Linked DNA regions of Prosthecodimorpha staleyi. The protein of the gene in region 1 interacts with the protein of each later gene in a pairwise test. Links are inferred from orthologs where the notes say so. Each region holds a gene or a part of one and is shown in the gene's direction. Other genes may lie near its edges.

Region 1 (4,514 bases):
CTTCTGTCCTGGCTGCCGGCAATCCCCGAGCGCTATCTTTCCCGTCTGATCGAGTTGGGGATCGGCGATCGGGCTCCGTCGCGAAGCCTGGCACAGAGCCTGCTCGCCGATTTCGCCGGTGCGGATCCGTTGCTCCGTCCCCTGGTTCAGTCGCCCAAGGCCGAAATCCGGGCGCGCGCGGCCGCCTGGCTGGCCGCGCGCGGGGATCGGGAGGCGGTCGCGGTCATCGAGGCGGCGCTCGGCAAGGAGAAGTCGGAGGTGGCGCGCGCCGCCCTGCTGACCGCTCTGCGCCGGCTCGGCGGCGATATCGGGCGATTCATGTCGGCCGAGGCGCTGGCGCGCGAAGCCAGGGCGGGCCTGGCCCAGGCCAAGCCCGGGCCGGACTGGCTCCGCTTCGAGGTCATGCCGCCGCTGCTCTGGCGCGACGGCCGGCCGATCGATCCGGACGTGCCGCGCTGGTGGACGCTGGTCGCGGTGAAGCTGAAGCAGCCGCGCGGTAACGCTCTCTTCGACCTGCTGCTCGACGAGATGCAGCCGCAGAGCGCGGCGGCGCTCGGGGTGTTCCTGCTGCAATCCTTCATCGCCGAGGACACGCGCCGGCCGACCGAGGCCGAGGCCGCCGCCCATGCCGAGGCCCTGGTCGACACCCAATTGCCGGTCTATCGCTCCTGGCAGCCGGAAATGAGCCGGGAACGGCTCTATGCGATCCTGAAGCAGGAGAAACTGTTCCAGTTCTACGGCTCGGCGATCGACCAGAAGGGCATGCTGGGCCTCGCCGCCCGGATTCCGGGCGTCACCCTGGTCCAGATCGTGAAAGCCTACCTGAAGGAGTTCTATATCCGCACCGCCCAATGCCGGGCGCTGATGGAATGCGTCGCCGGCAACCCGGACCCGGTCGCCCTGCAGTTTCTGCTCGCCATCGCCAACCGCTACCGGACCAAGGGCGTGCAGCAGCGCGCGGCCGAACTGATCGACGAGATTTCCGCGGAACGCGGCTGGACGCGCGACGAACTCGGCGATCGGACCGCGCCGACCGGAGGTCTCGACGAGACCGGTCTCCTCGAACTGCCGATCGGCGACCGTGTCTATGGCGCACGCCTGGATGCCGGACTGAAGCTGGCCCTGTTCAACCCCGACGGCAAGCCGGTCCAGGGGCTGCCGGCGACGGCCGACGACGAGGCGGGCCTTGCGGCCGCCAAGAAGCAGCTGTCCCAGGCGCGCAAGGAGATCCGGCAGGTCGTCGACCTGCAGTCCCAGCGCCTCTACGAGGCCTTCTGCTGCGAACGCCGCTGGCCGATTGCGGAGTGGACCGGCTTCCTGCTGCGCCACCCGGTCATCGGCCGGCTGGTCCAGCGGTTGGTTTGGCTCGGTTACGACGCCTCCGGCGCGGTCGTCGCCGCGTTCCGGCCGCTCGACGATCTCACCTTGACCGACGCAGCCGACACGCCGGTCGATCCGGCGGATTTCGCCACCGTCGGTCTCGCCCATCCGCTGCATATGTCGCCCGGGGATGCGGAAGCCTGGCAGCGCCATCTCGCCGACTATGCGATCGAGCCGCTCTTCGTACAGTTCGGCCGGCCGATCCTGCGCACCGACCCGGCCGCGGCGCAGGCCAAGACGATCGGGGATCGGGAGGGCCATCTGGTCGACGCCTTCACGCTGCGCGGCGTCGCCACCAAGCGCGGCTATCAGCGCGGGCCGACCGGCGACGGCGGCTGGTTCACGACCTATGAGAAACATTTCGAATCGCTGAAGCTGGTCGTGGTGATCACGTTCTCCGGCAATGCCCTGCCCGAGGAGAACCGAACGACGGCGTTGATGTCGCTGTCCTTCGTGCCGAAGACCGACGGCGGCAGTCCGCGCTACGGTCATCCGATGCTGCTGTCCGCGGTGCCGGCGGCGCTCATGTCCGAGGCCTGGAACGACTATCATGCGATCGCGGCGGCCGGCCGCGGCTTCGATCCGGCATGGCAGACCACGGTGCAGCTCTGATGCCGCCCGCCGAAATGCTGCGCCCCGCGGCCGAGCAGCGCCATGCCGACGAACTCGCCCGCCTGGCTGCGGCTGATACCGGGGGACGGCCGGACGGCTGGCGGCTTTCCCCGCGAGCGGTCCGGAGCTTCATTCTCGGCGAGCCCGGTCTCGGCGTGTCGCGCAAGTTCTTCGGCGACGACGGCCTGGTCGAGCGCGCCATCGTCAGCCTGCTGAGCGAACAGGGGCTTCTGCTGGTCGGCGAGCCGGGCACCGCAAAATCCATGCTGTCGGAGCTTCTGGCCGCGGCGATATCGGGAACCTCGACCCTGACAGTGCAGGGATCGTCCGGGACCACCGACGACCATATCCGCTACGGCTGGAACTATGCGCTGCTGATCGCCGAGGGGCCGAGCGAACGGGCGCTGGCCCCGTCTCCGGTGCTGCGCGCCATGACCGAAGGGCGGCTCGTGCGGATCGAGGAGATCACCCGTTGCCCGCAGGAGATCCAGGATGCGCTGATCTCGATCCTGTCCGAGAAGGTGATGGCCATGCCGGAACTCGGCGCGCACCGCTTCGCCCGGCCGGGCTTCAACATCATCGCCACCGCCAACCTGCGCGATCGGGGCGTCCACGAGATGTCGAGCGCCCTGAAGCGCCGCTTCAACTTCGAGACCGTGAAGCCGCTGGCCGACCCGGCCCTGGAGAGGGCGCTGATCCAGCGCCAGCTGGGCGATCGGCTGGCCGGCCTGGCGCCCCGGGTTCTCTGGCCCGACGAGGTGCTCGACGTGCTGGTCCAGGCCTTTCAGGACCTGCGCATCGGCCGAACCCAGGACGGTGCGCCGATCGCCCGTCCGGATGCGGTCATGTCCACGGCCGAGGCGGTCAACGTCGCCCATGCGGCCAGCCTCGATGCCGCCTGGTTCGGGCAGGGGCGGGTCGACGGCGGCCATGTCGGGCGCCAGCTGCACGGCGTGGTGCTGAAGGACAACCCGGACGATGTGCGCAAGGTCAGAGCCTATCTCGACCAGATCGTCCGTCCGCGTGGCCAGCGTCAGAAGGCCTGGGCCGAGTTTCATGCCGCCGCCGCCAAGGCCCTGAAGGACGGTTGAGGCCGGGCATGGCCGAGGGCGCCGCCGAGATCGTCGTCTTTCCGATCCGGCATCACAGTCCCGCCTGTGCGGCGATGCTGGCCGTGGCGCTCGACGAGATCCGTCCCGCGAGACTGCTGATCGAGGCACCGGCGGATTTTGTGGACCTGATCGGGGCGCTCGCCGACCCGCGCATCGTGGCGCCGGTGGCCATCGTCTCGATGCCCGACCGAACATCGTCCGGGACCGACTCCGAGGCGATCTCGTACTATCCGCTGTGCGATCATTCGCCCGAACTGGTCGCCCTGCGCTGGGCGTTCCGCAACGGCGTGCCGGTGACGGCCATCGACCTGCCATCGCGCCATCCCGCCATGCTCGATCCTGGTGCTGCAGCCGAGGGGCATCCGGTCCTGCTGACACAGGAGGAGGCGTTCACAGCCGGCGCCTATGTTCGTGCACTCTGCGAACGGACCGGCGCCCGCGACGGCAACGAGGTCTGGGATCGTCTGTTCGAAAGCCGGATCGGGCATCGGGACTGGCGCGGCTTCTTCCAAACGGTCGAAACCTATTGCCGGCATCTGCGCGAAACCCTGTCGCCGCAGTCGCATGCCGACGACGGCAGGCTCGCCCGCGAGGCGCATATGCGACACGTCCTCGCGGAGGCCGCCGCGGCCGGTGGGCTGCTCGCGGTCGTGGTCGGCGGACTGCACGTGCCGGCTCTGCAGGCCGAGACCCGGCCGGTATCGCAGCCGTCGCCGGCCGGCCGACTTGCGCTGGTGCGCTACGACTATGCGCGGCTCGACCGTGCCGACGGCTACGCGGCCGGTCTGCCGTCGCCCGGCTTCTATGAGCGCCTCGCGCATGCATTCGCCAGCGATGCGACGGCGACATGGGACGGACTGGCGCTCGACATCCTCGTCGGCTTCGCCGACCGTCTGCGGCGCGACGGGCAGGACGCGGCGTTCCGGCTGCCGACCCTGCGGGCCGCCGCCGAGACCGCATCGCGGCTTGCCGTCCTGCGCGGACTGCCGGGTCCGGGCCGCAGCGAACTGATCGATGCCGTGCGGGCAACCGCCGTCAAGGACGCGGTCGAGGCCGGGACCGCGCCGGTGCTTGCGGCCTTCGAGGGCTATCTGACCGGCGACCGGATCGGCGAGGTGCCGCCCGGCCGTTTCGTCGTGCCTCTGGTCGAGGACGTCCGCGCCACAGCCCGGGCCCTCGGCTTTGCGCTCGATCGCGCCGCGCCGGCCTCCCGGGTCCTCGATCTCCAGCGCAAGCCCCGTCACCGCGCCGCGAGCCGTTTCCTGCATGCGCTCGACCTGATCGGAGCGGGCTTCGCGCGCCGCATCTCCGGTCCCGATCCGGGGCAACGGCGTCGGTCGACCCAACTGCACGAGACCTGGAGCTATGCCTGGGGGCCGGCTGTCGAGGCGGCCCTGTTCGACCGCCTGC
Region 2 (4,507 bases), on another replicon or contig:
ATGGGCCTCGACGATGGCGCCGCCCTCGAAGCGGACCCGGATGTCCTGGATCAGCGTGCCCTGGTAGGAGAGCGGCTTGGTCGCCGCGACATGGCCGTTGACGCGGGCCCGGTGCGGGGTCGTGAAGACCTCCTCGGTCGGGATGTTGGCATTGTAGGTGATGCCGTTCTCGGCCTTGCCGGCGCCCCCCGCCCAGCGGTGCCCGTCGCAGAGACCGACTTCGAGGTCGGTGCCGGGGCCGGTGAAGCGCAGCGCCGCATAGCGCTTTTCGTTGAGGATGCCGGTCCTGACGGCGAGCGCGCGGTTGTGCTCGGCCCAGCCTTCGATCGGATCGGGGGTATCGACGCGCGAGGCGGCGAAGATCGCGTCCCAGAGCCGAGCGACGGCCTCGGCCTCCGGCAGATCCGGGAACACGGTCCGCGCCCAGGCCGGCGTCGCGGCCGAGACGATGGTCCAGTTGATCGCCGAGCGCGCGATCAGGTCGAGCGCCGGTCGGTAGGCGGCCGAGCGGGCCCGGTTGGCCCGGGCGACCTTGGCCGGATCCTGGCCGGCGAGCAGCGAGGGGTTCTCGCCCACGATGGCGAGCCGCGCCGCGCCAGAGCGGAAGGCGGCGGCCATGCCGTCGTAGAGCCAGGCTGTCGCCTTGTCGAAGCTCTCGTCGGAGGCGGTGGCGAAGCGCTCCAGCGTGGTCGCGTCGTCGGTGTAGAGGATGGTGACGATGGTGGCGCCGGCCTTGTAGGCGTGGTGGGTGATGCGCCGGGCGAGCGGGACCGCATCGAGCGGCGCCGTCATGACCACTTCCTGGCCCTTCACCGCGCCGAGGCCGACCCGAACCGCCACCTCGGCGAGCTTGTCGAGGCGGGCTTCGAATGTGCGATTGTCGTTGGTCATGAGGTTCAGGCTCCGAGGGATTTGAAGGCTTCGACGACGCGCTCGTAGACCGGGCGCTTGAACGGGATGATCAGTTCGGGCAGCCGCTCCATGCGCTCCCATTTCCACTCAGCGAATTCCTGCTCGCCGGCCGGGGGATTGAAGATGTCGATCTCGGTCTCGTCGCCCTCGAAGCGGAACGCGTACCACTTCTGCGTCTGACCGCGCCATTTGTTCTTCCAGCGCGCACCGACCACGGCACGCGGGATGTCGTAGGCATACCAATCCGGCGCCTCGGCAATCAGGCTGGCCGAGCGCACGTTGGTTTCCTCCCAAAGCTCGCGGCGGGCGGCCTCGAGCGGATCCTCGCCGGGATCGATGCCGCCCTGCGGCATCTGCCATTCGTGGCCCGGAGCGGTGTGCTCGACGAGACCCTCGTTGGCGCGCCGTCCGATCCAGACGAGCCCCGCCGGATTGAGAAGCATGATGCCGACGCAGGGACGATAGGGCAGGCTCTCGAATTCTTGGGGCGTCACGGCAGGACCTCGTCCGACGATGGCTTCTGAGCGTGGGGAGTGCCAGGGACTGGGCTTCCAGGGGACTGGCGTCCGGGATGGCGAGGAGGATTAGCGCACAATGCCGTGCCGGTCACGTCCGCCCGGCGTCCAGGCCCTGCCCGGAACGTTCATCATCCGTGCAAAATGAAGCAACAGTCGGACCCGATTCGGCCGCCGCGGGTCGAAACCGTCTTGAAATCGTTAATTCGTCGCCCCTATCTTTGGGACGCGGACAGGTGCGTCCGCGGTGTGGCGGCCGATATCACCGTCCGCCACCGAATGTGAGGAGACTACGCCGCTGACCATGGCAATCGAGACTCAGGAAACGCGCCTGCGTTCCCCTGGCCGCTCGCCCAAGCCCGATCCTGCCGGAGCCCGTCTGGAGAGCGCAAGCTTGGACGCCGACATCCTGGCCAAGGCCGTCCTCAAGAGCCTGGACGATTCGAAGGCCGAGGACATCGTTCCCATCGACATTCGAGGCAAGTCCTCGCTCGCCGACGTGATGGTGGTCGCTTCCGGGCGGTCGCATCGCCATGTCGGCGCGATCGCGGACCGGCTTCTGAGCGAACTTCATGAGGCCGGCTTCCGCGACCTTCGGGTCGAGGGCTTGCCTCATTGCGACTGGGTCCTGGTCGATGCGGGCGACGTGCTCGTCCATATCTTCCGGCCCGAAGTCCGTGGCTTCTACAACCTCGAAAAGATGTGGCAGTCGGAACCGACCGCGCCGCGTCTGGTCGCCGGCTGAGGCCACGCGTCACCTTTCCCGCGGGGCCGTGCCCCGATCGGACGGAGGTTCGTCCCTTGCGACTCCGGATCGTGGCGGTCGGCCGCTTGAAGGCCGGCCCGGAGCGGGAACTCGTCGATCGCTATCTCGACCGTGCCGCCAAGAGCGGCAAGGCCCTCGGTTTCACGCGCCTCGATAGCCGGGAATATGTCGAAAGCCGCGCCGCGCGGTCCGACGACCGGCGCGCAGAGGAGGCGACCGCGATCGTGGCCGATCTCGAGCCCGGCACCGCCCTGGTCGCGCTCGACGAAACCGGCCGCGGCCTCTCCTCCGAGGACTTCGCCCGCTGGATCGCGGCCCGGCGCGACGCCGGGTGCGGCGATCTCGTGATGGCCATCGGCGGCCCCGACGGGCACGGACCGGCCGTCCGCACGCGCGCGGACCTGACGCTGGCCTTCGGGGTGATGACCTGGCCGCACCAGATGGTGCGCCTGATGCTGGCCGAGCAGGTCTATCGCGCGATGACCATCCTGTCCGGCCACCCCTACCACCGCGCCTGAAGGCTCGAAGCGCCCCCCTGCCCGCGCCGCGTGGGACGGTGCCGCACGGTCCCGATTGCGCCGCAATGCGGTATGATCCTACAGAGGTCGACGGCGTGGCCCGTGTCCGGTCCGCCGGTCGCAGACGGCGAAGACCGACGGTCGCTTCGGACCGAAGAGGGTCGGATACGCAATCGAGACACTCTGATATTTGCCGGCCGCAGGTGTCAGATTCAAACCACGAGGCGCCGCGCGATTCGGCGCGCGCTATCGGAGATGCAAACAGCGGTGCGGCAGAGGCGCGAAGCGGGAATGGCGGCGGCAGGGGGCCTTCGCGGGAGGTCCTACGCGGCGGCGCGCCTCTTTCTCGTCGGACTGCTGGCGTCCTTCGGCGCGCGTGAGGTCGATGCCCAGGCACCCGGATCGGTGCGCGGCCCGGCGGGACCGGGACAGGCCGGACAGCCGACAGGCACTGGACAACCGGCTGGCCCAGGACAACCGGTCGGCGCCGGGCAGCAGGCCGGCCGCCCCGGAGCGCCGCCTGCGGTCTCCCCGGCCGCGACTTTGCCGGCGACGGCGGGGGTGCCGTCTCCCGGTCCGGCGATCGCGACGGGTCCGGCCCCGGCAGGTCCCGTGGCGATCGTGGCCGCAACCGTCGATCCGGCGGCGGCCGTGGTCGAGCGGCAGCGCCAGACCCAATCGGAACTGGATGCGCTCGCCCGCGACATCCGCACCTCGGAAGAGCGGGAAGCGCAGATCCGGCTGGAGATCGAGGGCCTGGAACGCGACCGCAGCCGGATCTCGGCGCAATTGGTCGAGACGGCCGCGCGGGTGCGCGGCCTGGAGGATGCCGTGTCCGCCACGGAAGCCCGGATCGGAACGCTGGACGGCGATGCGGCGCGCATTCGCCGTTCGCTCGCCGATCGGCGTGCCGTGCTTGCCGACGTGCTCGCCGCTCTGCAGCGTATCGGCCGCAAGCCGCCGCCCGCGCTCCTGGTCAGGCCGGAAGATGCGCTCGCTTCGGTCCGCAGCGCCATCCTGGTCGGTGCGCTTCTGCCCGAACTGCGCCGCGAGGCCGAGGTCCTGATCGCCGATCTCGACCGCATGGTGCGCCTGCGCGACCAGTCCGCCGCCGAGCGCGACCGGTTCAAATCCGACATGCTTGCCCTGGCCGAAGAACGCAGCCGGCTGGAACTGCTGTTCGAGGAGCGTCGCCGCTCGCGTCTCGACCAGCAGAAGAAGCTCGACGACGAACGCCGCCGCTCGCAGGACCTGGCCGGCAAGGCGACCAGCCTGAAGGACCTCGTCACACGCCTGGAACTGGAGATCGACGGCGCCCGCCGCGCCGCGGAGGCCGCCCGCCGGGCCGAGGACGAGGCGCGTGCCCATCCGCCGGCGAAAGATCAAAAGTCCGTGACAGCGGCCCTCCAGGATCCCAGCCGTCTGCAGCCCGCCTTGCCGTTTTCGGAGGCGCGCGGGCGGCTTCCGATGCCCGCAGCCGGTATTCGGCTCAAGGGCTTCGGCGACGATGACGGGCTCGGGGGGACCATCCGCGGCATCCAGATCGCCACGCGCCCGGACGCCCGCGTGTCCAGCCCCTGCGACGGTTGGATCCTGTTCGCCGGCTCGTTTCGGTCCTATGGCAAACTCTTGATCATCAATGGCGGCGGCGGATATCATGTCGTGCTGGCCGGCATGGATCGTATCGATGTGGAAATCGGACAATTCGTGCTCGCCGGCGAACCGGTTGGGTCGATGGGATCGCGGCGCCTCGCCAGCGCGGCGGTCGGACTAGGTCCTCCCGGTACGTCCGGCCC

What was found.
Region 2: the proteins of KL771_RS26330 (region 1) and rsfS interact in binary tests that used the Escherichia coli proteins (3 or more experiments, as listed by UniProt). The link is inferred for Prosthecodimorpha staleyi from one-to-one orthologs.

What each region holds. Positions count from the first base shown.
Region 1 is NZ_JAHHZF010000017.1:36,446-40,959, reverse strand. What follows is about bases 1,038-4,037. They hold KL771_RS26330 (ATP-binding protein), read left to right. Parts: upstream 1,038-1,991; coding sequence 1,992-3,083; downstream 3,084-4,037. Other genes in these bases: KL771_RS26325 (DUF5682 family protein), read left to right, coding at 3,092-4,037; KL771_RS26335 (DUF4132 domain-containing protein), read left to right, coding at 1,038-1,992. Also shown: more of KL771_RS26335, read left to right, coding at 1-1,037; more of KL771_RS26325, read left to right, coding at 4,038-4,514.
Region 2 is NZ_JAHHZF010000015.1:28,262-32,768, forward strand. What follows is about bases 504-3,496. They hold rsfS (ribosome silencing factor), read left to right. Parts: upstream 504-1,821; coding sequence 1,822-2,172; downstream 2,173-3,496. Other genes in these bases: KL771_RS25005 (aminopeptidase), read right to left, coding at 504-891; KL771_RS25010 (RNA pyrophosphohydrolase), read right to left, coding at 897-1,406; rlmH (23S rRNA (pseudouridine(1915)-N(3))-methyltransferase RlmH), read left to right, coding at 2,229-2,711; KL771_RS25025 (murein hydrolase activator EnvC family protein), read left to right, coding at 3,324-3,496. Outside these bases: more of KL771_RS25005, read right to left, coding at 1-503; more of KL771_RS25025, read left to right, coding at 3,497-4,507. UniProt on the Escherichia coli protein: Functions as a ribosomal silencing factor. Interacts with ribosomal protein uL14 (rplN), blocking formation of intersubunit bridge B8.